Regions from separate parts of the Microbacterium sp. LjRoot205 genome, predicted to be linked through region 1. Evidence: predicted binding sites of a transcription regulator. Region 1 holds the regulator's gene; the other holds the start of a gene.
What was found. The regulator LexA, encoded in region 1, represses DNA repair genes until DNA is damaged. The targets are predictions, from matches to a motif close to TCGAACANNTGTTCGA.
Positions count from the first base shown of each region.

Region 2: recA (recombinase RecA) is a predicted target of LexA. The motif match lies at 2,099-2,114, and genes of this name have one in related genera.

Region 1 is NZ_JBGFFH010000010.1:29,968-41,393, forward strand. It holds gene AC04ME_RS17060 (TrmH family RNA methyltransferase) at 1-163, opposite strand, end outside; gene rplT (50S ribosomal protein L20) at 266-652, opposite strand; gene rpmI (50S ribosomal protein L35) at 685-879, opposite strand; gene infC (translation initiation factor IF-3) at 953-1,603, opposite strand; gene AC04ME_RS17080 (DUF1844 domain-containing protein) at 1,836-2,234, shown strand; gene AC04ME_RS17085 (DUF3626 domain-containing protein) at 2,384-3,142, opposite strand; gene AC04ME_RS17090 (SseB family protein) at 3,177-4,001, opposite strand; gene priA (bifunctional 1-(5-phosphoribosyl)-5-((5-phosphoribosylamino)methylideneamino)imidazole-4-carboxamide isomerase/phosphoribosylanthranilate isomerase PriA) at 3,985-4,731, opposite strand; gene AC04ME_RS17100 (MinD/ParA family ATP-binding protein) at 4,886-6,421, shown strand; gene hisH (imidazole glycerol phosphate synthase subunit HisH) at 6,494-7,135, opposite strand; gene hisB (imidazoleglycerol-phosphate dehydratase HisB) at 7,132-7,749, opposite strand; gene AC04ME_RS17115 (histidinol-phosphate transaminase) at 7,746-8,840, opposite strand; gene AC04ME_RS17120 (LysM peptidoglycan-binding domain-containing protein) at 8,932-9,294, opposite strand; gene lexA (transcriptional repressor LexA) at 9,576-10,262, shown strand; gene AC04ME_RS17130 (S9 family peptidase) at 10,372-11,426, shown strand, end outside.
Region 2 is NZ_JBGFFH010000006.1:40,532-51,957, forward strand. It holds gene AC04ME_RS12735 (FtsK/SpoIIIE family DNA translocase) at 1-284, shown strand, start outside; gene pgsA (CDP-diacylglycerol--glycerol-3-phosphate 3-phosphatidyltransferase) at 284-859, shown strand; gene AC04ME_RS12745 (CinA family protein) at 856-1,344, shown strand; gene AC04ME_RS12750 (helix-turn-helix domain-containing protein) at 1,486-1,794, shown strand; gene AC04ME_RS12755 (DUF3046 domain-containing protein) at 1,819-2,043, shown strand; gene recA (recombinase RecA) at 2,311-3,354, shown strand; gene AC04ME_RS12765 (regulatory protein RecX) at 3,394-4,233, shown strand; gene miaB (tRNA (N6-isopentenyl adenosine(37)-C2)-methylthiotransferase MiaB) at 4,304-5,851, shown strand; gene miaA (tRNA (adenosine(37)-N6)-dimethylallyltransferase MiaA) at 5,866-6,804, shown strand; gene AC04ME_RS12780 (dihydrofolate reductase family protein) at 6,864-7,391, shown strand; gene AC04ME_RS12785 (GNAT family acetyltransferase) at 7,384-7,857, shown strand; gene dapF (diaminopimelate epimerase) at 7,880-8,752, shown strand; gene AC04ME_RS12795 (HAD family hydrolase) at 8,752-9,405, shown strand; gene AC04ME_RS12800 (class I SAM-dependent methyltransferase) at 9,424-10,065, opposite strand; gene hflX (GTPase HflX) at 10,134-11,426, shown strand, end outside.

The DNA.
Region 1 (11,426 bases):
TCGGTGTCGCGAACAACTCGACGATCGCCTCGGGGCTGTAGGTCAGCGCCTCTCGAACCGCCTGAGGTCCTTCGAGGAGGTACAGACCTGTCTCTGCTCGCGCGCTGCGCTTGGTCAGCTTGGCGACGGCACGGACTCGGGGCGAACGGGGGTTCTCCAGCACGTTCACAGTCTAGAGAACGGCAGAGCTGTTCCTGCGCAAACGCCGGGGGAACGACAGAGGACGCCCTCCCGAAGGAGAGCGTCCTCTGTGGTGAAGAGCTGCTTACGCAGCGGACTTCGGAGCGTTGACGTCAGAGGGCAGAGCCTTCTTCGCCGTCTCGACCAGCGTCGTGAAGGTCGCTGCGTCGTTGACCGCGAGGTCGGCGAGCATACGACGGTCGACAGTGACACCCGCAAGACCGAGGCCCTGGATGAAGCGGTTGTACGTGATGCCGTTCTGGCGTGCAGCAGCGTTGATGCGCTGGATCCAGAGACGACGGAAGTCGCCCTTGCGCTTGCGACGGTCACGGTACGAGTAGACCAGCGAGTGGATGACCTGCTCTTTGGCCTTGCGGTACAGGCGCGAACGCTGACCGCGGTAACCCTTTGCGCGCTCGAGGATGACCCGACGCTTCTTGTGGGCGTTTACCGCCCGCTTGACTCTTGCCATTTTCCTGTGTTCCTATTCGTGCGTCGGGCGCGTCAGCGGCCGAGAAGCTTCTTGGCCGTCTTGGTGTCAGCCTTCGAGAGCACCTGGTCCTGGTTCAGACGACGGGTGCGCCGGCTCGACTTGTGCTCGAGGTTGTGGCGCATACCGGCCTGCTGCTTCTTCAGCTTGCCGCTGCCGGTGATCTTGAAGCGCTTCTTAGCACCCGAGTGGGTCTTCTGCTTCGGCATCTTCTCTTCCTTCGTATGGCGCCTTCTCAGGCGACGGTGTCAACCCGCGGTGCGGGAGTCTGGGGGGCGGGAGTTACTCCGCTGCGGCCTCGGCCGGGGCATCGGTGTCGCTCTTGGCTTCGCGGGCGGCCTGCTTGTTCGCTGCGCGCTGGGCGTCGCGAACCGCGTTCTGCTCCTGCTTGGCCTCGGACTTGCTCTTGAGCGGAGCCACGATCATCACCATGTTGCGACCGTCGATGGTCGGGTTCGACTCGACGGTTCCGAGCTCGGCGACGTCCTCGGCGAACTTGCGGAGAAGACGGACACCCTGCTCGGGACGCGACTGCTCGCGGCCGCGGAACAGGATCATGGCCTTGACCTTGTCGCCGGCCTTCAGGAAGCCCTCGGCGCGCTTGAGCTTGGTCGTGTAGTCGTGCGCCTCGATCTTCAGTCGGAAGCGGACCTCCTTGAGAATGGTGTTCGCCTGGTTGCGGCGAGCTTCCTTCTCCTTCTGGGCGGCTTCGTACTTGAACTTGCCGTAGTCCATGATCTTGACCACGGGCGGCTTCGAGTTCGGTGCGACCTCGACGAGGTCGAGGTCGGCTTCCTGCGCAAGGCGCAGCGCCGCCTCGATGCGGACGACGCCGATCTGCTCACCCGCGGGGCCGACGAGGCGGACCTCGGGGACGCGGATGCGCTCATTGGTGCGGGGATCGCTGATGCGTAACTCCTTAGACGATGGGATTCAGCCACCAGGACGCAGTCAGCATCCCGGGCGAAATCAGAATCGTCCCCCACCCACCGGCAGTCAGACGCCGGCTATGCACCCTGCCTGCCGGATCAGTCTCACGACGCGATCCGGTGGAGTGCAAGACCCGGTAGCCTGGAACGGCAAGCGCGGGTGGGAAGTGAATCCTCTTTCGTACCGGAGCATGACGCTCCGGAGCCCGACACAGTCTAACAGAAGGCAAGGCGAAGTGACGAACCAGGCATCGGACGAGGCTGCACGCGAGCGCGAAGAGCGCTGGGCACGGCAGGAGGAGGCGGCATCTTCCGCCACCCGGGACATCGCAGACGTTCCGGCGGTGGAGGTCATCACCACCGCAGCCGTGCATCTCATGAGCGCGGCAGCCGTCAAGCTCGGCCTCGCCGACGACCCGCACGCGGCAGAGCAGCTCGATCTCGACGAAGCTCGCAAGCTCATCAACTCTCTGGCCGGTCTCATCACCGCCGGCGCGCCGGAGATCAGCGACATGCACGCACGCTCCCTGCGTGACGGGCTGCGCTCACTGCAGCTCGCGTTCCGCGAGGCATCGACGATCCCCGACCCGATCGGCAAGGGTCCGGGCGAGAAGTGGACCGGGCCGGTCAACTAGTCACCGCGTGTGGCGGGCTCCTGGATCCCGTGGGACGCAGATGACCTGAGCGTCAGAATGCTGCGGTCCGGGTTCCAGGAGCATCGCGGGCTCCGTCGCAGGGTTCCCAGATGGTCCGGTCGGCGGCGCGCACCACGACGACACACGAATCAGTGGGGCGCATGCGATGGACTGCGTCCGAAACGTGCCAGCAGATGCCAGACCCGCTTCAGCGCCTGCGGCTCATGGATGCCGGAGCGCGCTGCCGCTCCGACCACGTCGGGCGTCAGTTCGTCCGACAGACTCCTCGCCAGGTCGACGTACTCGGCTCCGCGATACCTCGGATCGAGGGCGGCCGTGTCAGCCCTGAAACCGGGATGGAAGTCGACCGCTGCGAGCCGAGCGGCGGCGGCATGTGCGTCGGAGTCGCGAAAGCAGGGGTCGAGGACGATCTCCTCGACATCCACCGCGAAGTCGACTCCCCCGTGAACGTGCGCCTCGACGTAGCGGTCCAGCGGGTCGAGGTCACCCGATCGCATCTGCTCGACCAGAGCGTCGACGCCATGGAGGTCGACGACGCCGTCGGGCTCGAAGACCGAGTCCGGGTAGCAGAACGTGGCACGCGCAGCCGCCTCGGGGCGGAGCCGGACGAACGACGACCCGAATCGTGGGGATGCTCCGTGCGCGTCGCCGAGGTCGAGCGCGCCGTACACGGGTCTCGCGTGGGGCGCGCCGGCGTCGTATCTCCCGTCGAACAGACGGCTCTCCCAACGCCACCGATCGCCTTGCCGATGCGCAGTGAGCCCGCCGTTCGACGTCCCCGTCTCGAACTGTGAACGATACCGGCCGTCCCTCGCCATCGCATCCATGACCGTGCCGTCTCGAAAGGGCCAATCCGGATGGAAGTGCAGGAGGACGGCGACGGGCATGCAGCAACCCTAGCGATGGGGTGCGCTGCTCCGGTCAGGCCGAACGACGGAGCTTGACGGTCAGCGAGTCGGCGAGCACGGCGATGCGGTCGTCCGCCGCCCAGCGTTGTGCGAGGCGGGCGAGCACGGCGTCGAGCACTTCGCGTTCGAGGCCGTCGACCAGCTCGAGGATGACGATGAGCTCTGGCCCGCGCAGGCGCGCATCCGGGTCGCCGGCGGCGACTGCGACATCGATCACCGCGAGTTCGTGCGCGACGCTCGCCTGGAGGGCGCCGAACACCTCGGGAGACAGGAAGCTCGGCTCCCAGCCGTGCCCCTGCGCGATCGCCCACACTGCCGGGCGACGGATGACGAACTCGGTGTCGGAGGTCGGATCGAGCACGATGAGGTCGGTGTCGTCCGCGGACGCCGCGAGTGCGGCGCGCGTTGCGTCGACCGGAATCGGTCGCGCCGTGGCGTCCCAGCGCTGCATCGCCTCGACCGAGGAGAACACCGGCTGCACCCGGCGACCGTCCGGCGCAGCCACCGTCACGATGGAGAGCTCCTGCGTCTTGTCGACCGCGAGACCGCTGGGGGCGACGCCCTCTTCGCCCTTCTCGGCGACCAGAGGTATCAGCACCCGTGCCGTGCGGAACGCGTCGACGACCTCGCTCTGAGCGCCCTCACCTGCACGGAATCGCAGGAGGGCGTCGAGAAGCGCCGGGTCCGCGGAGCCGTCATCCCCCGCATGCGGATTCGACTCGAAGCTGCGCCCCTCCCAGGGCACACCTGCGGAGTCTCCCTGCTTCGGCGAGGCATGATCCTGTGAGCCGTGGCCCTGTGAGCCGGGGCTGCAGGCGTCGTCAGTCCCCTGCGACATCCAGAGCCTCAGCCAACGTGAAGGCGCCGGCGTAGAGCGCCTTGCCGACGATCGCACCTTCGACACCCAGCGGCACCAGCTCGCGAAGCGCGGCGATGTCGTCGAGGCTCGAGATGCCCCCGGAGGCCACGACAGGCTTCGGCGTGCGGGCGGTGACCTCGCGGAGCAGCTCGAGGTTCGGGCCCTTGAGCGTTCCGTCCTTCGTGACGTCGGTCACGACGTAGCGGCTGCAACCGGCATCCTCGAGGCGCTCGAGCACCTCCCAGAGGTCGCCGCCTTCCTTCGTCCAGCCGCGTGCGGCCAGCGTCGTGCCGCGGACGTCGAGTCCCACGGCGATCGCCTCGCCGAAGCGGCCGATCACGTCGGCAGCCCACTCCGGGTTCTCGAGCGCGGCCGTGCCGAGGTTGATCCGTGTCGCGCCGCTCTCGAGAGCCGCTTCGAGCGTCGCATCGTCACGGATGCCGCCGGACAGCTCGACGTTGACGTTCTTGAACTGCTTGATGACCTTGCGGAGGATCGGGGCGTTGCTGCCGCGACCGAAGGCGGCATCGAGGTCGACGAGGTGGATCCACTGCGCGCCCTGCGCGACCCACTCCCCCGCGGCGTCGAGCGGGTCGCCGTAACTGGTCTCGGTGCCGGCTTCACCTTGGGTGAGACGGACTGCCTTGCCGCCGGCGACATCGACGGCGGGGAGCAGAGTGAGAGAGGGAGACTGCGCGAAGTCGTTCATGACGTCCTCAGGTGAGATGGAGAGCCGATTCACCGGCACGAGAATCGACACTAGCCCGCGCATCCGCCCGCTCCAAAACGATGACGGCTGAGAACATCGTGTGCCACGCGGTAGCCTCGATGACGCCCCTGTTCGGTCGGTGAGGAGATGTTGCATGGTGCGCGATGCGGAACCGCGAGGAGGCGGACCCCTGCGGCGCGGGAATGCGCTGCCTCCCGAGACTCCGGATGACGGCGCGCAGCGGCCGGTCGCACCGGAAGGGAATCCCGACCATGCACGCCAGCGACCGCTGAACGGCGACGCGCCGTCGAGCCCGCCCCTGCCCGGGACGCGCGCAGCCGCGGCGGCGGCGTGGGCGGCAGCATCTGCCGAGACTCCGCCGGCCGGCACTCCCCGAGCGGTCAGCCCCTCCGACCCGATCTCCCGACCGCCTGCAGCCCCCTCGGTTCCCGGACCGCCTCCCGCTGCGTGGGCGGGGCCGCAGAGCCCTGCCGCTCCCGGTACTGACGCCCGTTCCGCGGCGAGCCCTGCGGCGCCGATCCCTGCCCCTGCCCCTGCCCCTGCCCCTGCCCCTGCCCCTGCCCCTGCCCCGAACATCCCGCCGACGTCGACGCCGACCCCGGCGAATGGCGTGCCGCAGCACCAGACCCCCGGCGTCCCGCCCACCCCGCCGCTGCCGGCGCCGACCACCGCGCCCCCGCCGGCACCGAACGCCGCTGCGGCCGAGTCGGCGTCTTCGGCATCATCGCGCCGTCAGCAGCGTGAGCAGGGTGTAGGACGACGCTCGTTCCTGCAGGAGGAGCGCCGCGAGGAGCCCGCGCGACAGGGCGGGCGCGGGCTGCTCAATCGCGTCGGATTCTCCCTCGGACCCAACGCCCGCGAGCGAGCCGTGCGCGACGACGAGCACGCTGTAAGCCGTCACTGGCCGGGACCCCGCACCGTCGCGGTCGTCAACGGAAAGGGCGGGGCGGGAAAGACACCGGCCACCGTGCTGCTGTCAGCGGTCTTCGCTCAGTACGGCGGAGCCGGCGTACTGGCATGGGACAACAACCAGACCCGCGGCACGCTCGGCTGGCGCACCGAGACCGGGGCTCACGACCGCACACTGCTTGAACTGCTTCCGCAGACGCAGCGTCTGCTCGGAGCCCAGGGACAGTCTGCGGACCTCGCGCACTTCGTGCACCACCAGCCTCAGGAGAAATACGATGTCCTGCGGTCGAAGCCGATCCGACTCGCGCACGAGAACCGGCTCCGGCCCACCGACGTCGACTCCATCCACGCGATCGCGGCCAAGTTCTATCGCCTGATCATCATCGACTCGGGCAACGACGAATCCGATCCCATGTGGCTGCGGATGATCGACCTCGCCGACCAGATCGTCGTCGCGACGACGACACGCGATGACCATGCCGAAGCCGGGGCCCTGCTGCTTGAGGCGCTCGAGGACCGCGACGAGCGCTCGGCGCGGCTCGCGCGGGAATCGGTGGTCATCGTCAGCCAGGCCGATCCGAAGGCGTCACCGGCCGAGGTGACGGACGTGATCGCGGGTTACCAGCCTCTCGCGCGCGAAGTCGTCGGCATTCCCTTCGACCGCGAGATGGTCGACGGCCACCTGCGCCTTCGGGCACTCGCGGCACCGACGCAGCGATCCTGGCTCTCGGCCGCAGCCGCGGTCGCGCGCGGTTTCTGAGCAGCCCCGCGGGCGGTCACCGACGCGCAGCTGTGCGACGGGCTCTCGATCCGGGGCGCCCGGTATCGCTCGTCACGACCGGAGGCTGTCGACCCAGTTGCGGAGCAGCTGGATTCCTGCCTCTCCCGACTTCTCCGGGTGGAACTGCGTCGCCGAGAGCGGTCCGTTCTCGACGGCGGCGAGGAACGGGTCTCCGTAGGTCGACCAGGTGAGCACGGGCTGTGGGAACGGCGGGATGACATCGAGCTCCCACGACTGCGCGGCGTACGAGTGCACGAAGTAGAAGCGCTCGTTCTCGATGCCTTTGAACAGCACGGAGTCGGCGCCCGGCTCGACGGTGTTCCACCCCATGTGCGGAAGCACGGGCGCGTTGAGTTCGGTGACCGCTCCGGGCCACTCGCCGAGGCCCTCGGCATCATGCCCGCGTTCGACGCCGTGTGCGAAGAGAACCTGCATCCCGACGCAGATGCCGAGGACGGGGCGTCCGCCTGCGAGGCGACGGTCGATGATCTCGTCGCCGCCGTGCGCGTAGAGCGCGTCTCGGACGGCTTGGAACGCGCCGACGCCGGGCACCACGAGACCGTCGGCCTCGAGCGCCTCTTTGCGATCGCGCGTCAGCACGGCGTCCGCACCCGCCGCGACGAGAGCCTTCACCGCCGAGTGGACGTTGCCCGATTCGTAGTCGAAGACGGCGACCCTGGGTGCCGAGCTCACAGCGCACCCTTCGTCGACGGGATGCCGTCGACCAGGGGGTCGAGCGCTTTGGCCTGGCGGAATGCTCGAGCGAACGCCTTGAACTCGGCCTCAGCGATGTGGTGGGGGTCACGGCCACCGAGGACGCGCACGTGCACCGTCAGCCCGGCGTTGAACGTGATCGCCTCGAAGGAGTGGCGCACCAGCGACCCGGTGAAGTGGCCCCCGATGAGGTGGTGCTCGAAACCGGCGGGCTCTCCCGTGTGAACCAGGTAGGGGCGCCCCGAGATGTCGACGACGGCCTGGGCGAGCGCCTCGTCGAGCGGGACCAGCGCGTCGCCGTAACGGGAGATCCCGGACTTGTCGCCGAGCGCCTCGCGGATCGCCTGACCGAGCACGATGGAGATGTCTTCGACGGTGTGGTGGGCGTCGATCTGCGTGTCTCCGGATGCGCGCACGGTGAGGTCGGTGAGAGAGTGCTTCGCGAACGCCGTCAGCATGTGGTCGAAGAACGGCACCGACGTGTCGATGCGGCTCGCACCGGTGCCGTCGAGGTTCAGCTCGAGCTCGACGGTGGACTCCGACGTGCTGCGCACACGCGTGGCGGTGCGGGAGATCTGGGCGGGGGTGCTCATGAAGCCGATCCTATCGAGGCGAGGGCATCGAGGAACGCGGTGGTCTCCGCCTCGGTGCCTGCGGTGACGCGGAGGTGTCCGGGGATCCCGACGTCGCGTATCAGCACTCCCCGGTCGTACAGCTGCTGCCAGATCTTCTGAGGCTCTGCCACGCCCCCGAAGAGGACGAAGTTCGACCACGACTCGTGCGGCGTGTAGCCGAGGGCCTCGAGCGTCGCCGAGATGCGATCCCGCTGCTCGACGATCTCCTCGACCATGCCCAGCATCACGTCGGAGTTGCGCAGTGCGGCCACCGCCGCCGCCTGAGTGAGAGCGCTGAGGTGGTACGGCAGACGCACGAGCCTCAGGGCGTCGATGAAGGCGGGATCGGCGGCGAGGTAGCCCACGCGAGCACCCGCGAACGCGAAGGCCTTGCTCATGGTGCGAGACACGGCGAGCCGAGGGCGTCCGTCGAGCAGTGTCAGGGCGGAGGCCGCCTCGCGCGGCGCGAACTCCTGGTAGGCCTCGTCGACGACCACGATCCCCGTCGATGCCTCGTAGACCGCTTCGACCACGTCAAGACCGAGCGGTGTGCCCGTCGGGTTGTTCGGGGAGCACAGGAGGATGACATCGGGGTCGACATCCCTGACCTGGGCCGCCGCCTCTTCGGGCGTGATCGTATAGTCGGGCTGCCTGGCGCCGGCGACCCACCGCGCCCCGGTCCCCTTCGAGATCAGCGGGTACATCGAGTAGGTCGGGCTGAAGCTGAACGCCGTACGACCCGGCCCCCCGAATGCCTGCAGGATGTGCTGAAGGACCTCATTCGACCCGTTGCCCGCCCAGATCTGATCCGCCTCGAGACCGTGGCCGAGGTACTCGGCGAACCCCTCGCGCAGCGTGGTGAACTCGCGATCCGGGTAGCGGTTGACGTCTCGGAGCGCGACCGCGATGTCATCGAGGATGTCGCTGGCCACGGCGTCCGGAACCGGATGCGTGTTCTCGTTGACGTTCAGTGCGATCGGGAGAGGCGCTTGAGGCGCTCCGTACGGCGTGAGCCCCCGGAGGTCGTCGCGAAGTGGCAGGTCGTCGAGTGATGCAGTCACCCTTCCCATGGTAGGCCGCGTTCGCCCCATGAATGCCCGTCGAGACCGAGTGTGAACGGGAACTCCCCCGCCTCGCTCCACGAATCGGGCGGAGTCGGGCTCACTCCGAATACTGCGCCGGAATCGCCAGCTCCTGACCGATCTGCAGCTCCCCGCCGCGCAGCAGGTTCAGCCGTGTGATGTCGCCGATCACGTCGCGCGGATCGGCCTCGGGCGCGATGCCCTCTGCGATCGACCAGAGAGTGTCGCCCGGCATCACGGTCACGGTCGCGAACGTCGCCGTCGCCGTCTGCTCACCCGAGGCCATCGCGCTGCCGCCGCTGATCGCCGCGAAGGCGATTCCGACGGCGAGGGGCACCGCTGCGACGGCGAGCACGACGCGTCGACCACGCGCCGTCAGCCGGAGCCGCGTCGCCGGACGAGCCGGAAGGACTGCTGCACTGCTGAAGGTGATGGTGCTCATGTCGTGCTCCTCTGCATCTACCGCGTGGGCGGTGAAGTTGGCGTAGCGTTCGCATCCACGCCTCGGCCGGGAGCCGGGGATGCGAAGCTACGTACCGAAGTTATCTTCGAATTCGAACATCTGTCAAGCGTTCTTCGAAACAGAAGTGCGAGAATCGGCCGACACGCTCGAACAGATCTTCCACATCGTCGCGTTTCTCGGATACGGTTTCGATAGGAACACCCCATCACGGGCCTCCGACATTCGAACTGAGACGCCGGATCGCACACCTGAGGAGCACCATGAGCGACAACTCCGCCCCCGAGGCCGACGCCCCGCGCACTCGTCGCCGGAAGAGCCTGAGCCCGAAGCAGATGGCGATCCTCGAGGTCATCCAGACGTCGATCAGTCACTACGGCTACCCGCCGAGCATGCGCGAAATCGGCGACGCCGTCGGACTCAAGTCGCTGTCCAGCGTGACTCATCAGCTGGGTCAGCTCGAGCTCAGCGGATATCTGCGCCGCGATCCGGGAAAGACCCGCGCGATGGAGGTGCTCATCGACCTCCCCGGCGCGAGCGGTGAGAACCCTGCCGATGTGGCGACGCCCGTCGGAGACGCCGCACTGGTTCCCCTCGTCGGGCGCATCGCCGCCGGCGTTCCGATCACCGCCGACCAGCAGGTCGAGGAGATCTTCCCGCTCCCCCGTCAGCTCGTCGGCAAGGGCGACCTGTTCATGCTCAAGGTGTCGGGCGAGTCGATGATCGACGCCGCGATCTGCGATGGCGACTGGGTCGTCGTCCGTTCGCAGAACAGCGCAGAGAACGGTGAGATCGTGGCCGCCATGCTCGACGGCGAGGCCACCGTCAAGGTACTCCGGCAACGAGACGGCCACACGTGGCTGCTGCCTCGGAACTCCGCTTTCGAGCCGATCCTCGGCGACGAGGCCGTCGTGCTCGGCAAGATCGTCGCGGTGCTCCGCTCCGTCTGACCCTCTCCGCACACGAGCCTCCGGAATCGTGCATTCTCGGAGACCTCGTCGCCTGGCCCGAAACCCACCCTGTGTGACGCCGTGAGCCGGTGCGCCATAGGCTCGAACCATGTCGTCGCCGTTCGGTACCTGGCCCTCTCCGTTCACTCCCGACCGGATCGCCGCGTCGTCTCCGAGGATCGACGGCGCCGCCTTCGTCGGCGATGACATCTGGTGGGGCGAGTCGGTGCCTGCCGAGGGCGGTCGCCTGACGGTACGAAGTTCCAGCGGCGCCGAGATCCTCCCCGCGCCCTGGAGTGCACGGTCGCGCGTGCACGAGTACGGCGGAGGGGCGTGGACGGCGGATGCCGAGGGGACACTGTTCTTCGTCGAGGCCAAGGATCAGCGTGTGCATCGGATGCCCCGCGGTGGCGCCCCGATGCCCCTGACTCCCGCGGGGCCGGCACATGGCGGCCTGCGCCTGCAGAACGGGCGACTGTTCGCGGTGCGGGAGGACCTCTCGGTCGCCCCGCACCAGCGCGGCATCGTCGAGATCCCGACAGACGGGTCGGCCTCCGACGATCCGACGCTGCTGAAGGTGCTCGTGGAGGGAGAGTCGTTCTACGCGCATCCTGCGCTGTCTCCCGACGGGACTCGCGCCGCGTGGGTCGAATGGTCGGGCGAACGGATGCCGTGGCAGCACGCGTCGCTGGTGCTCTCCGACGGCGCCGGCCGGACGGAGCTGCCCACGCGAGCCGCCCTCCAGCCGGAGTGGACGGACGACGGCGAGATCCTGTACTCGGACGACCCGACCGGTCGCTGGGCGCTGCACCGACAGCGCGTCGACGGCCGCGAAGCGGTCGGTCCCGCAGAGCGGATCGCCGACACGGACGCCGACACGGGGTACGGACTCTGGGTGCTCGGCAATCGCTGGTATCGACCGCTCGCCGACGGTCGCATCGTGGCGGTGCGCACGAACGGACGCGACGAGGTGGACGTCATCGAGCGGGACGGCGGTGCCCACCGCATCCCCGTTCCCGCCGACGGCCATGTCAGCATCGACGATGTCGCAGGCACCCGAGTGCTCCTCTCCGGCAACAGCTCGACGACCGCGCCAGGTGTCTGGTGCGTCGACGTCGACTCCGGCGACATAGAGGTGGTCGCGGGAGCGACGCCGGCCGACCC
Region 2 (11,426 bases), on a different contig from region 1:
CCAAGGCGGGTCGCCTGATGGACCTCCTCGAGTCGCGAGAGATCGTCGGCCCGTCTGAGGGCTCCAAGGCGCGTGACGTGCTGGCGACGGCCGAGCAGCTGCCCCAGGTCATGGCGAAACTGCGCGGCGACGACGCTCCACCGAAGCCGGCCGCTCCCACTTCTGCCGCAACCGCGGCCGGAGCACCGCACGACCCGGTCGAGGCCCAGTTCCAGGGGCTGCCGGTGGTCGAAGCTGAAGACGACGGCGACGAAGACGCCTGGGGACTGACAGGACGAGACTGATGGCTATTCCACGGCAGCTCCCCAACGCGATCACCATCGCGCGTATACCGCTTGCGGTGATCTTCTTCATCCTGCTCCTGATGGGCGGTACCTACGGGCTCGATGACATCGTCATCCGTTGGGTTGCGGCGATCCTGTTCGTCGTGGGCATCTCCACCGACTGGGTCGACGGCTACCTCGCGCGTCGCCACAACATCGTCACCGACTTCGGCAAGCTGTGGGATCCGATCGCTGACAAGCTGCTCACGGGAGCGGGCTTCATCGGACTCGCCGTGCTCGGGGAGCTCAACTGGTGGGTCGTGATCGTGATCCTGATCCGCGAGTGGGGCATCACGATCCACCGCCTCATGGTCGCGAAGGAGCACGTCGTGGCGGCCGCGTGGATGGGCAAGATCAAGACCGCGGTTCAGGCCGTGGCTCTTTCCTGGGCGTTGCTCCCGCTGCACGTGGTGATAGGACCCCAGCTGTGGGTGGTCGGAACGGCGATCCTGATGATCCTGGCGCTGATCCTCACCGTCGCGAGTGGCATCGACTACATCGTGGCGCAGGTGCGAGGGGCACGGCAGCCGTCGTGACGTCGGCGTCGGCGTCGGAGGTGCTCGCCGCGCTGATCGAGCGTGGCTGGACCCTCGGTATCGCGGAGTCGCTGTCGGGCGGGGCTCTCGCTGCGGAATTCGTCTCGGTGCCAGGCGCGTCGGCGTCGCTGCGCGGAGCGATCGTCGCCTACGCCACCCCTGTGAAGCACACGCTTCTGGGGGTCGACGACGACCTGCTCGATGCGTACGGGCCCGTGCACCCCGACGTGGCGCTGCAGATGGCGGCTGGGGCGCGTCGCGCGCTGCAGGTCTCCGGAGTCCCTGCTGACGTTGGCGTCTCGACCACGGGGATCGCGGGACCGGACTCACCCGACGGTCAGCCCGTCGGCACGGTGCACATCGCCGTGGTGACCCCGTACACGTCCGTGAGCGAGGCATTCAGGTTTGACGGCGATCGCGCCCAGATCCGCGCTCAGACGGTCGATGCGGCCGTGGCCATGCTCGTGCGGATCCTGCGGGAATAGCTGATGCGCGGGTTCCGTTATGTCCTATGTGCTCACACCGAAAGCACAGCGTGCGAAGGTAGATTTTGTGAAGGTCGGTAGGACTAGACTGGCGGTCTCCTCGAGGGAGACCTCGAGAAGGCGATCTGGGAGGAGGTTCCGATGATTCTTGTACGACAGGAAATCGGCGATGTGCTGAGGGACTTCCGCCTGCAGAAGGGGCGTACGCTCCGGCAGGTTGCAAGCAAGGCATCCGTGGCCCTGGGCTATCTCAGTGAGGTCGAGCGGGGCCAGAAAGAGGCGTCGAGCGAGATTCTCGCCTCGGTGGCCGATGCTCTGGATGTTCCCATCTCGATCATCATGCGAGAGGTCGGCGACCGCATCTCCGTTCTCGAGGGCATCCAGGTCTTCCCCGATGTCGTTCCCGATGACCTCGTGGCTTCCGTCGAGCCAGAGCTTTCGCTTCACTGAGCGTCGGATTCTCTTCGTTCTCTGATGCGTCGCAGTGAGTTTCTCCGCGCAGTCGACGCGGAATTCGGTGGTCGAGGGTCGTCCCTCGTCAGTGACCTCATTCTGACCCAGCTCGCCGGACGCACTGCGGACCAGGCTCTGGACGCGGGCGTTCCCCCGCGTGACATCTGGCTGGCGCTGTGCGCCGAGACCGATGTGCCTCAGGAGCGGCGGCACGGCGCCGGGCGCCTCGTGCCGCGCAAGCGATGACCCTCCGACGCATACGACGAGCGTTCGACTAACGACATGCCGTGACGGCGTGTCGTCGAATATGTGTTCGAAACGGGCGTAGTCTTCTGCACAAGTGGTTCGGAGACGGTGTTCTCCCTGATTCGCGGAGCTGACGACGCAATGTCCGAGGCCCCTCGTACGGTGAACAGCAAGCCGAAGAGCCATACGCCTTGTCGGAGAGTTCCGCCCAGCCGGGAGGACCGCGACAGCCTACAGGCGGCACCACGCGAGCATAAGGAGCACGTCATGCCATCACCCGCTGACCGCGAGAAGTCCCTCGAGACTGCACTCGCCCAGATCGACCGTCAGTTCGGAAAGGGCTCGGTCATGCGACTGGGCAGCGACGAGCGCGCACCCGTCGCCGTCATTCCGACCGGTTCGATCGCTCTCGATGTCGCCCTCGGCGTCGGAGGGCTCCCGCGTGGACGAATCGTCGAGATCTACGGCCCCGAGTCCTCGGGTAAGACGACGCTCACGCTGCACGCGATTGCAAACGCCCAGCGTGCCGGCGGGATCGCCGCCTTCATCGATGCCGAGCATGCGCTCGACCCCGACTACGCCGCGAAGCTCGGTGTCGACATCGACGCTCTTCTCGTCTCGCAGCCCGATACGGGTGAGCAGGCGCTCGAGATCGCGGACATGCTCGTCCGCTCCGGCGCCATCGATCTGATCGTCATCGACTCCGTCGCGGCTCTCGTGCCTCGGGCCGAGATCGAGGGCGAGATGGGTGACTCCCACGTGGGTCTGCAGGCTCGACTGATGTCGCAGGCACTGCGAAAGCTCACGGGTGGACTCAACCAGACGAACACCACGATGATCTTCATCAACCAGCTGCGCGAGAAGATCGGCGTCTTCTTCGGATCGCCCGAGACCACCGCGGGTGGAAAGGCGCTGAAGTTCTACGCGTCGGTTCGCATGGACATCCGCCGCATCGAGACGCTGAAGGACGGCACCGATGCAGTCGGAAACCGCACCAGGGTCAAGGTGGTGAAGAACAAGATGGCACCGCCGTTCAAGCAGGCGGAGTTCGACATCCTGTATGGCGTCGGCATCTCGCGCGAGGGCAGCCTGATCGACTTCGGTGTCGAGCACGCCATCGTGAAGAAGTCCGGATCGTGGTACACCTACGACGGCGACCAGCTGGGCCAGGGCAAGGAGAACGCGCGGACGTTCCTCCTCAAGAACCCCGATGTCGCGCTTGCGATCGAGACGCAGATCAAGCAGAAGCTCGGCATCGGAGGAGCCACCGAGGCACCTGCTGACGAGCTCGCCGAGCGTCGTCCGGCATGAGCGTGATGGTTCGCGGTTGGGGAACACCCGGAGTGAACCATGAGTGATGGCGGGGGCGGGCCTGAGCAGCTCGCCCCCATCATCCCCCTTTTCGGTCGTGACGACACACGCGCGAAGTCGGTCGACCGGGAAGGTCCGGAGGTCGAAAGCGCGACAGCTCGTTCGGCGCCCGACGCCGGGGTGTGGCAGTCGACAGGGGGCGTCTCGAGCCGCGATTCGAATCCCGTCGCGCCCATCGACTCTCGTGGGCCCAGTGAGCGACATCCTGCTCGCGGCGCAGCGGCTCGGTCCGCACCGCGTCTGCGCGCGTTGCAGTCGCAGGATCTGGGATTCGACGATGTCCCGGGCGTCGACCCCTCCCAATTGCGTGCCGACGCAGAAGAGCTCCTCGTCCGCAAGCTGCGGACTCGTTCGCTCTCTCTGTCGGAAGCGCGGATGGTGCTGAGGGGCTATGAGAAGAACGCCGTGCGGCTCGATGCGGGTGCGATCGATGATGTGATCGATGATTTCTGTCGACGAGGGTACCTCGACGACACGCTTCTCGCCGGCCAGCTGGTGACATCCGGGATCGAGCGCAAGGGGCAGGGACGAGTTGCGCTGTCGAGGGCGCTCTCGCAACGGGGCATTCCTCGCGATGTGATCGATGCGGCCCTTGACGACGTTCCCGACGATGACGCCGAGCGCGCACTCGAGTACGCACGCTCGAAAGCACGAGCCATGTCTCGTCTCGACGGCGACACAGCGCTGCGACGTCTGGTCGGTCAGCTGTCCCGCCGTGGCTACAACGGCTCGGTCGCGATGACAGCCGCCAAGTCTGCCCTTGCTGAGACCTCTTTCGGCTCGTCTTCATCCGGGGTTCGATTCGTCGACTCGGACTGACTGAGGCGAGGGGCTCGAGCCCCTCGCCTCAGCGGCGGTGTCGCGCAACCGCTCGTAGAATGGGGGGATCATGAATATCCCTCGCAGTGAGCCGACGATCATCGCGTCATCGTCCGCAGCAATCGATCTTGATGGACGCCAGCGTTCCTACGAGGTCCGCACCTTCGGCTGCCAGATGAACGTCCACGATTCCGAGCGACTTTCTGGCTCGCTCGAGAGCGCAGGATATGTCCGCGTGACCGACGGTGCCGAGGCCGACGTGGTGATCATCAACACGTGCGCGGTGCGCGACAATGCCGCAGGCAAGCTCTACGGAACCCTGGGCCAGCTCGCCTCGGTGAAGCGACGCAAGGACGGGATGCAGATCGCCGTGGGCGGCTGCCTGGCGCAGATGGACAAGCAGGCCGTGCTGGAGAAAGCGCCGTGGGTCGACGTCGTCTTCGGCACGCACAACATGGGTTCGCTTCCCGGCCTTCTTGAGCGCGCGCGCCACAACGGTGACGCCGAGCTCGAGATCCTGGAGTCGCTCGAGGTGTTCCCCTCGACGCTTCCGACGAAGCGCGATTCTGCGCACAGCGGTTGGGTGTCGATCTCGGTCGGGTGCAACAACACGTGCACCTTCTGCATCGTTCCGAGTCTTCGGGGCAAGGAGAAAGACCGCCGCCCAGGCGACATCCTCAATGAGATCCGCCTGCTCGTCGAAGACGGCGCCATCGAAGTCACTCTGCTCGGACAGAACGTCAACTCCTACGGCGTGGAGTTCGGGGATCGACAGGCTTTCGGCAAGCTGCTCCGCGCCGCAGGCGAGATCGACGGGCTCGAGCGGATCCGCTTCACGAGTCCTCACCCCGCCGCCTTCACCGACGATGTGATCGACGCGATGGCAGAGACTCCTAACGTGATGCCGCAGCTTCACATGCCGCTCCAGTCCGGCAGCGACCGCATCCTGAAGGCCATGCGCCGGTCGTACCGCAGCGAGAGATTCCTCGGGATCCTCGATCGCGTCCGTGATCGTATTCCGCACGCCGCGATCACCACCGACATCATCGTCGGATTCCCCGGTGAGACGGAGGAGGACTTCGAGGACACGATGCGGGTGGTCGAACAGGCCCGGTTCTCGAGTGCGTTCACGTTCCAGTACTCGATCCGTGAGGGCACACCCGCCGCGACCATGGAGGACCAGATTCCCAAGGCTGTGGTGCAGGAGCGCTACAACCGGCTCATGGCGCTTCAGGAGCGTATCTCCCTCGAGGAGAACCAGAAGCAGGTCGGACGCCAGGTCGATGTCCTCGTGTCGACGGGCGAAGGCAAGAAGGATGCCGAGACCCACCGTCTGACCGGACGCGCCGAGGACAACCGACTCGTCCACTTCGAGGTCACTCCCGGTTCCGCTGTCCCACGGCCCGGTGATGTCGTCTCGGTGACGATCACCCATGCGGCGCCCTTCCACCTGCTCGCAGACGACCCGACAGGCCTCCCGTTGCAGATCCGTCGCACGCGTGGCGGGGACGCCTGGGACCGAGGACAGGCGGAGTCCTGCGCAGTGCCGGCACCGACGTCTGGCGATGGCACCCGTGCCGTATCCCTCGGTCTGCCGACGCTCCGCGTCGGCAGGTGACCGCTGCTCGAAGAATGACCGATCCGGCGTCGAGCGACGCGGACAGGGTTCCGCGGCTCTGGGCGATCGTGGGCGCGACAGGGACGGGCAAGAGCGATCTCGCCCTCGATCTCGCTGAGGTGCTGCGCAGCCGAGGCAACGCCGCCGAGATCGTGAATGCCGACGCCATGCAGCTCTACCGCGGAATGGACATCGGCACGGCGAAACTCGCCCCGCACGATCGCCGGGGGATTCCCCACCATCTGTTCGACGTGCGGGAGGTGCAGGAGGAAGCCGCCGTCGCCTGGTACCAGCCGCTGGCGCGGTCCGTGATCACCGACATCCAGCGACGCGGGGCCGACGCCATCCTCGTGGGCGGATCGGGTCTGTACGTGTCCAGCGTCGTTTTCGACTTCGCCTTCCCGCCACGTGATCCGGTGATCCGGGAGCGGCTCGAACGCGAGCTCGAAAGCGAGGGTGTCGGTGGCATGCTCGACCGGCTGCGAAAGCTCGATCCCGCGACGGCCTCCCGCGTCGACCCCAAGAATGCCAGACGAGTGATCCGTGCGCTCGAAGTCCTCGAGCAGGGCAGCGCCACGCACGGCGCGTCTCTGCCGGAACAGCCCGCGCTCTGGCAGGCCGACACGCGTCTCATCGGCTTGCACGTCGACCGCGGAGCCCTGGTCGAGAGGCTGGACGCCCGCGTCGAGGGCATGTGGCAAGCGGGCCTGGTCGACGAGGTGCAGGGGCTCCGTCGCGAGGGGCTCGAGAACGGCGCGACAGCTCGGCGCGCCATCGGCTACAGCCAGGCGCTCGCGCAGATCGATGGCCGGCTCACTCAGGCCGAGGCGATCGCCGAGACGCAGGCGCTCACCCGCCGCTACGCCCGCCGCCAGGTGTCGTGGTTCAAGCGCTATCCCGGCCTCACGTGGCACGAACCACCGGTGGACGCCGCTTCGCTCGTCGCCCCCTGAGCCCGCAGACTCACCGATCTCGGTGGCTGGATGTCGGTGCCTGGTGAGATGGTTGATCAATGGCCACCCACTTCTACACCGCGAGCAGCATCGACGGTTTCATCGCGACTGATCAGCACTCCCTCGACTGGCTCCTGAAGCAGGACATCGACGAAGAAGGACCCATGTCGTACGCCGGCTTCGAGAAGACGATCGGTGCGCTGGCGATGGGAGCATCGACATACGAATGGGTCATGCGCCACGAGGAAGGGCGATGGGGGTACGAGCAGCCGACATGGGTCTTCGCCCACCGACCGCTCGAGCTTCCGGCCGGCGCTGACATTCGCACGGCGGAGGGTGACGTCGCCGCCGTGCACTCCGAGATGGTCGCCGCCGCCGGGGGCAAGGATCTGTGGGTCGTCGGCGGTGGCGACCTGGCCGGGCAGTTCGCCGATGCCGGTCTTCTCGACGAGGTGTGGGTGCAGTACGCGCCTGTGACACTCGGCTCGGGGGCGCCGTTGCTGCCGAGAGCACTGGACCTCGAGCTTCTCGAGGTCGCACGCAACCGCAACTTCATGTGCGGCCGTTACCGTGTGCTGCATGGCTGAGCCGTCGACTCCCGTGAGCCCGGGCGAGACCTGGGAGGTCCGCGCATTCGATCGTGCGGACACGGAGTCTGTGGTGGCTCTCTGGACCGAGGCTGGCCTCACGCGGCCGTGGAACGACCCCCGGCTCGACATCGAGCGCAAGCTCACGGTGCAGCCCGAGCTGTTCCTGGTCGTCGAGGACGAGGAACGGTCGACATCAGCGCGGATCATCGGCACCGTGATGGCGGGTTACGACGGGCACAGGGGATGGCTGTACTACCTGGCCACCGCCCGGTCGCACCGTCGTCAGGGGATCGCGCGCTCTCTCGTGCGCGAAGCCGAGCGACTTCTTCTGGATATGGGCTGCCGGAAGGTGCAGCTCATGGTCAGAGAGGGCAACGAGGAAGCGCTGGGCTTCTACGACGACCTCGGATACGAGCGATTCTCGGTGTCGAACACGGGCAGGCGTCTGATCGTCGACGCATAGCCGCGATCTCTAGACTGGGTAGATGGTCGCATTCACCAAAGGACACGGCACCGGCAACGACTTCGTCATCATCGCCGACCCCGACGGCGCTCTCGAACTGAGCGCCGAGCAGGTCGCCGTCCTCTGCGATCGACACCGAGGCATCGGCGCCGACGGCATCCTTCGTGTGGTGCGCTCTGCGGCGATCGCAGACGGGCAGGCTGCTCTCGCGGAGGAGCCCGCCGCCGAGTGGTTCATGGACTACCGCAATGCAGACGGGTCCATCGCTGAGATGTGCGGCAACGGCATCCGCGTCTTCGTGCATTACCTCGTGCGCTCCGGCCTCGCCACGATCGAGCCCGGTTTCACACTCCCGATCGGAACGCGTGCGGGTGTCCGCGACGTGACGCGCAGCGAGACGGGGTACCAGGTGGATCTCGGCCTGTGGAAGCTCTCCGGCGATGACCCGCTCGTCACTGCCGACGGGCTGCCTGTCACGAGACCCGGTCTGGGCATCGACGTCGGAAATCCGCATGTCGTGGTCGCACTCGCCTCCGAGGCGGAGCTGTCGTCTCTCGAGCTGCACCGCGCTCCCGTGCTCGATCCCGCCCCTCCCGCGGGGGCGAACGTCGAGTTCGTCGTCCCGGGGGAGCCGCTGGTGAGGGACGGCATCGGACACGTCTCGATGCGCGTCTCAGAGCGCGGCGTGGGGGAGACCCTGAGCTGCGGCACGGGTGTCGCGGCCACGGCTCTGGCCGTGCGCTACTGGGCCGGCTCGAAGGCACCCGACAACTGGCGCGTGGAGGTCCCGGGCGGCACTCTCGGTGTGCACATGTTCCCTGCAGAGGACGGTGAGCACGTCGCCCTCTCCGGGCCGGCCCAGCTCGTCTTCAGCGGCGAGGTCGACCTGATCTGATGTCGACGACCGGCCAGATCGACCTGGTCATCTTCGACTGTGACGGGGTGCTCGTAGACAGCGAGAAGCTGTCGATCGAGGTGGATCGCAGGGTTCTCGCAGATCTCGGGTGGTCTCTCTCCCACGACGAGATCCTGCACCGGTTCGTCGGACGCTCCTCCGCGCACTTCCGCGCTGAGGTCGAAGCACACCGGGGACGACCGCTTCCCGACGACTGGGAGGCGCCCTACCAGCCGTGGTATCTCGACGCATTCGCGCGCGAGCTGACGGCGGTGGATGGGGTCGAGGCAGCGCTGGACGAGATCACGACGGCGACGTGCGTCGCCTCGAGCGGCGCCCATGCGAAGATCCGGCGGACGCTCGGCCAGACAGGGCTCCTGCCGCGATTCGACGGACGGATCTTCAGCGCAGACGACGTCGCGAACGGCAAGCCTGCCCCTGATCTCTTCCTGCACGCGGCTGAGCAGCTCGGCGTCAGCCCTGAACGCTGCGTGGTGGTCGAGGACAGTCGATTCGGAGTCCAGGCCGCCCGCGCCGCGGGCATGCGTGTTCTCGGCTATGCCGGCGGACTCACCCCAGCTGACTGGCTGGAGCGCGAGGGCGCCATCGTGTTCACGGATATGCGCGATCTTCCCGAACTCGCGGGTCGGTGACGTCGTCGCTGCGAGGGCTCAGACGAGCGTGATCGGCTCGGTCGGAGGGGTTCCGTGCTTGCGCACCTTCAGGATGCGGTACCCCTTGGACGTGGCGGTCCGGTGGACGCTGAAACCAGGGTGGAACGTCGAGCCGATCCACCGTTGCAGCGAATCCGCGCCGAGGTTGCGCTGCACGACGAGCCAGGCGTCGCTGCGCTCGTCGAGCCGGGGGATCCACTTCTCGAGCAGTCCGTGAAGTTCGTTCTTGCCCACTCTGATCGGCGGGTTCGAACGGATCGAGCGGAATGTGACGTCGGCGGGAACATCTTCGGGCAAGGAGGCGTTGATGTTCTTGAGACCATGAGCCGCGGCGTTGCGCCGCACGAGATCGAGAGCCCGCTCATTCACGTCGACGGCCCACACGGTCGCATGGGGCGCAGCCAGCGCCATCGACAGCGTGATGGGCCCCCACCCGCTTCCGAGGTCGAGAAGATGGCCTCCCGGCGGAACCGGGGGCATGTTTGCGAGAAGGACGGCTGTACCGGCATCCAGCCGATCCGGGCTGAAGACGCCGCCAGCAGTGGTGACGTCCAGCTCTCGGCCTGCGAGCGTCACACGGATCGATCGCAGGTTCTCGGGGCTTGCCGGGGCCGCGGTGAAGTAATGGTCGGACCCCATACCGTGAGCGTAGCGGACAGCGCGGGCTAAGGTTAAGGCTCGCAACAAAACCCAGAGATTAGGGACGGATGACGGAGACCACCACACACTCCACAGGTGACGAAGCAGTCGATCGCGTACTCGCGAATGCGGAGAAGCGGACGGAGGCTCGTGTCTTCGGCACCGCGCAGGCGCTGCAAGACCAGTCGACGGCCTCGCATGCCTCGTCGGACGGCGACCAGTGGGACCTCGAGGATCGTCATGCGCTGCGGCGCGTCGGCGGTCTCTCCACCGAACTCGAAGATGTTACAGAGGTCGAGTACCGGCAGCTGCGCCTCGAGAACGTGGTGCTGGTCGGCGTGTACCCGCAGGGGGCCCAGGACGATGCGGAGAACTCGCTTCGTGAGCTGGCGGCCCTCGCTGAGACCGCGGGCGCGGTCGTGCTCGACGGCGTTCTGCAGCGACGACCGCATCCGGATGCCGCGACCTACATCGGCCGAGGCAAGGCGCAGGAGCTGAAGGGCATCGTCGCAGCCACCGGCGCCGACACCGTGATCGCCGACACCGAACTCGCCCCCAGCCAGCGACGAGCCCTCGAGGACGTCGTCAAGGTCAAGGTCATCGATCGCACCACCGTGATCCTCGACATCTTCAGTCAGCACGCCAAGAGCCGCGAGGGCAAGGCGCAGGTCGAACTGGCGCAGCTCGAATACCTGCTGCCGCGTCTGCGCGGCTGGGGTGACTCGATGAGCCGTCAGGCGGGTGGCCAGGTCGGTGCCGGCGGCGCCGGTATGGGCTCGCGCGGCCCCGGTGAGACGAAGATCGAGCTCGACCGTCGCCGGATCCGCACCAAGATGGCGCTGCTGCGCCGACAGATCCGCGACTACGGCCCGGCGCGAGAGGCGAAGCGGGCCGAGCGCAAGCGCAACACGATTCCGTCCGTCGCGATCGCGGGCTACACCAACGCCGGCAAGTCGAGCCTGCTCAACGCCCTGACGAGCGCCGGGGTGCTCGTGGAGAACGCGCTGTTCGCGACGCTGGACGCGACGGTGCGCCGGTCGGAGACCTCAGACGGACGTGTGTACACGCTGACCGACACCGTCGGGTTCGTTCGCAACCTTCCGCACCAGCTCGTGGAGGCGTTCCGTTCGACGCTCGAAGAGGTCGGCGAGGCGGATGTCGTGCTGCACGTGGTCGACGGATCGCACCCCGATCCCGCCGGTCAGCTGCAGACCGTGCGTGACGTGATGGGCGACGTCGGCGTGCGTGACATGCCGGAGATCGTCGTCTTCAACAAGGCGGATCTCATCGCCGACGATGAGCGTCTCGTGCTGCAGGGCCTCGAGCCCAAAGCGCATTTCGTCTCGTCGCGTTCGGGTGAG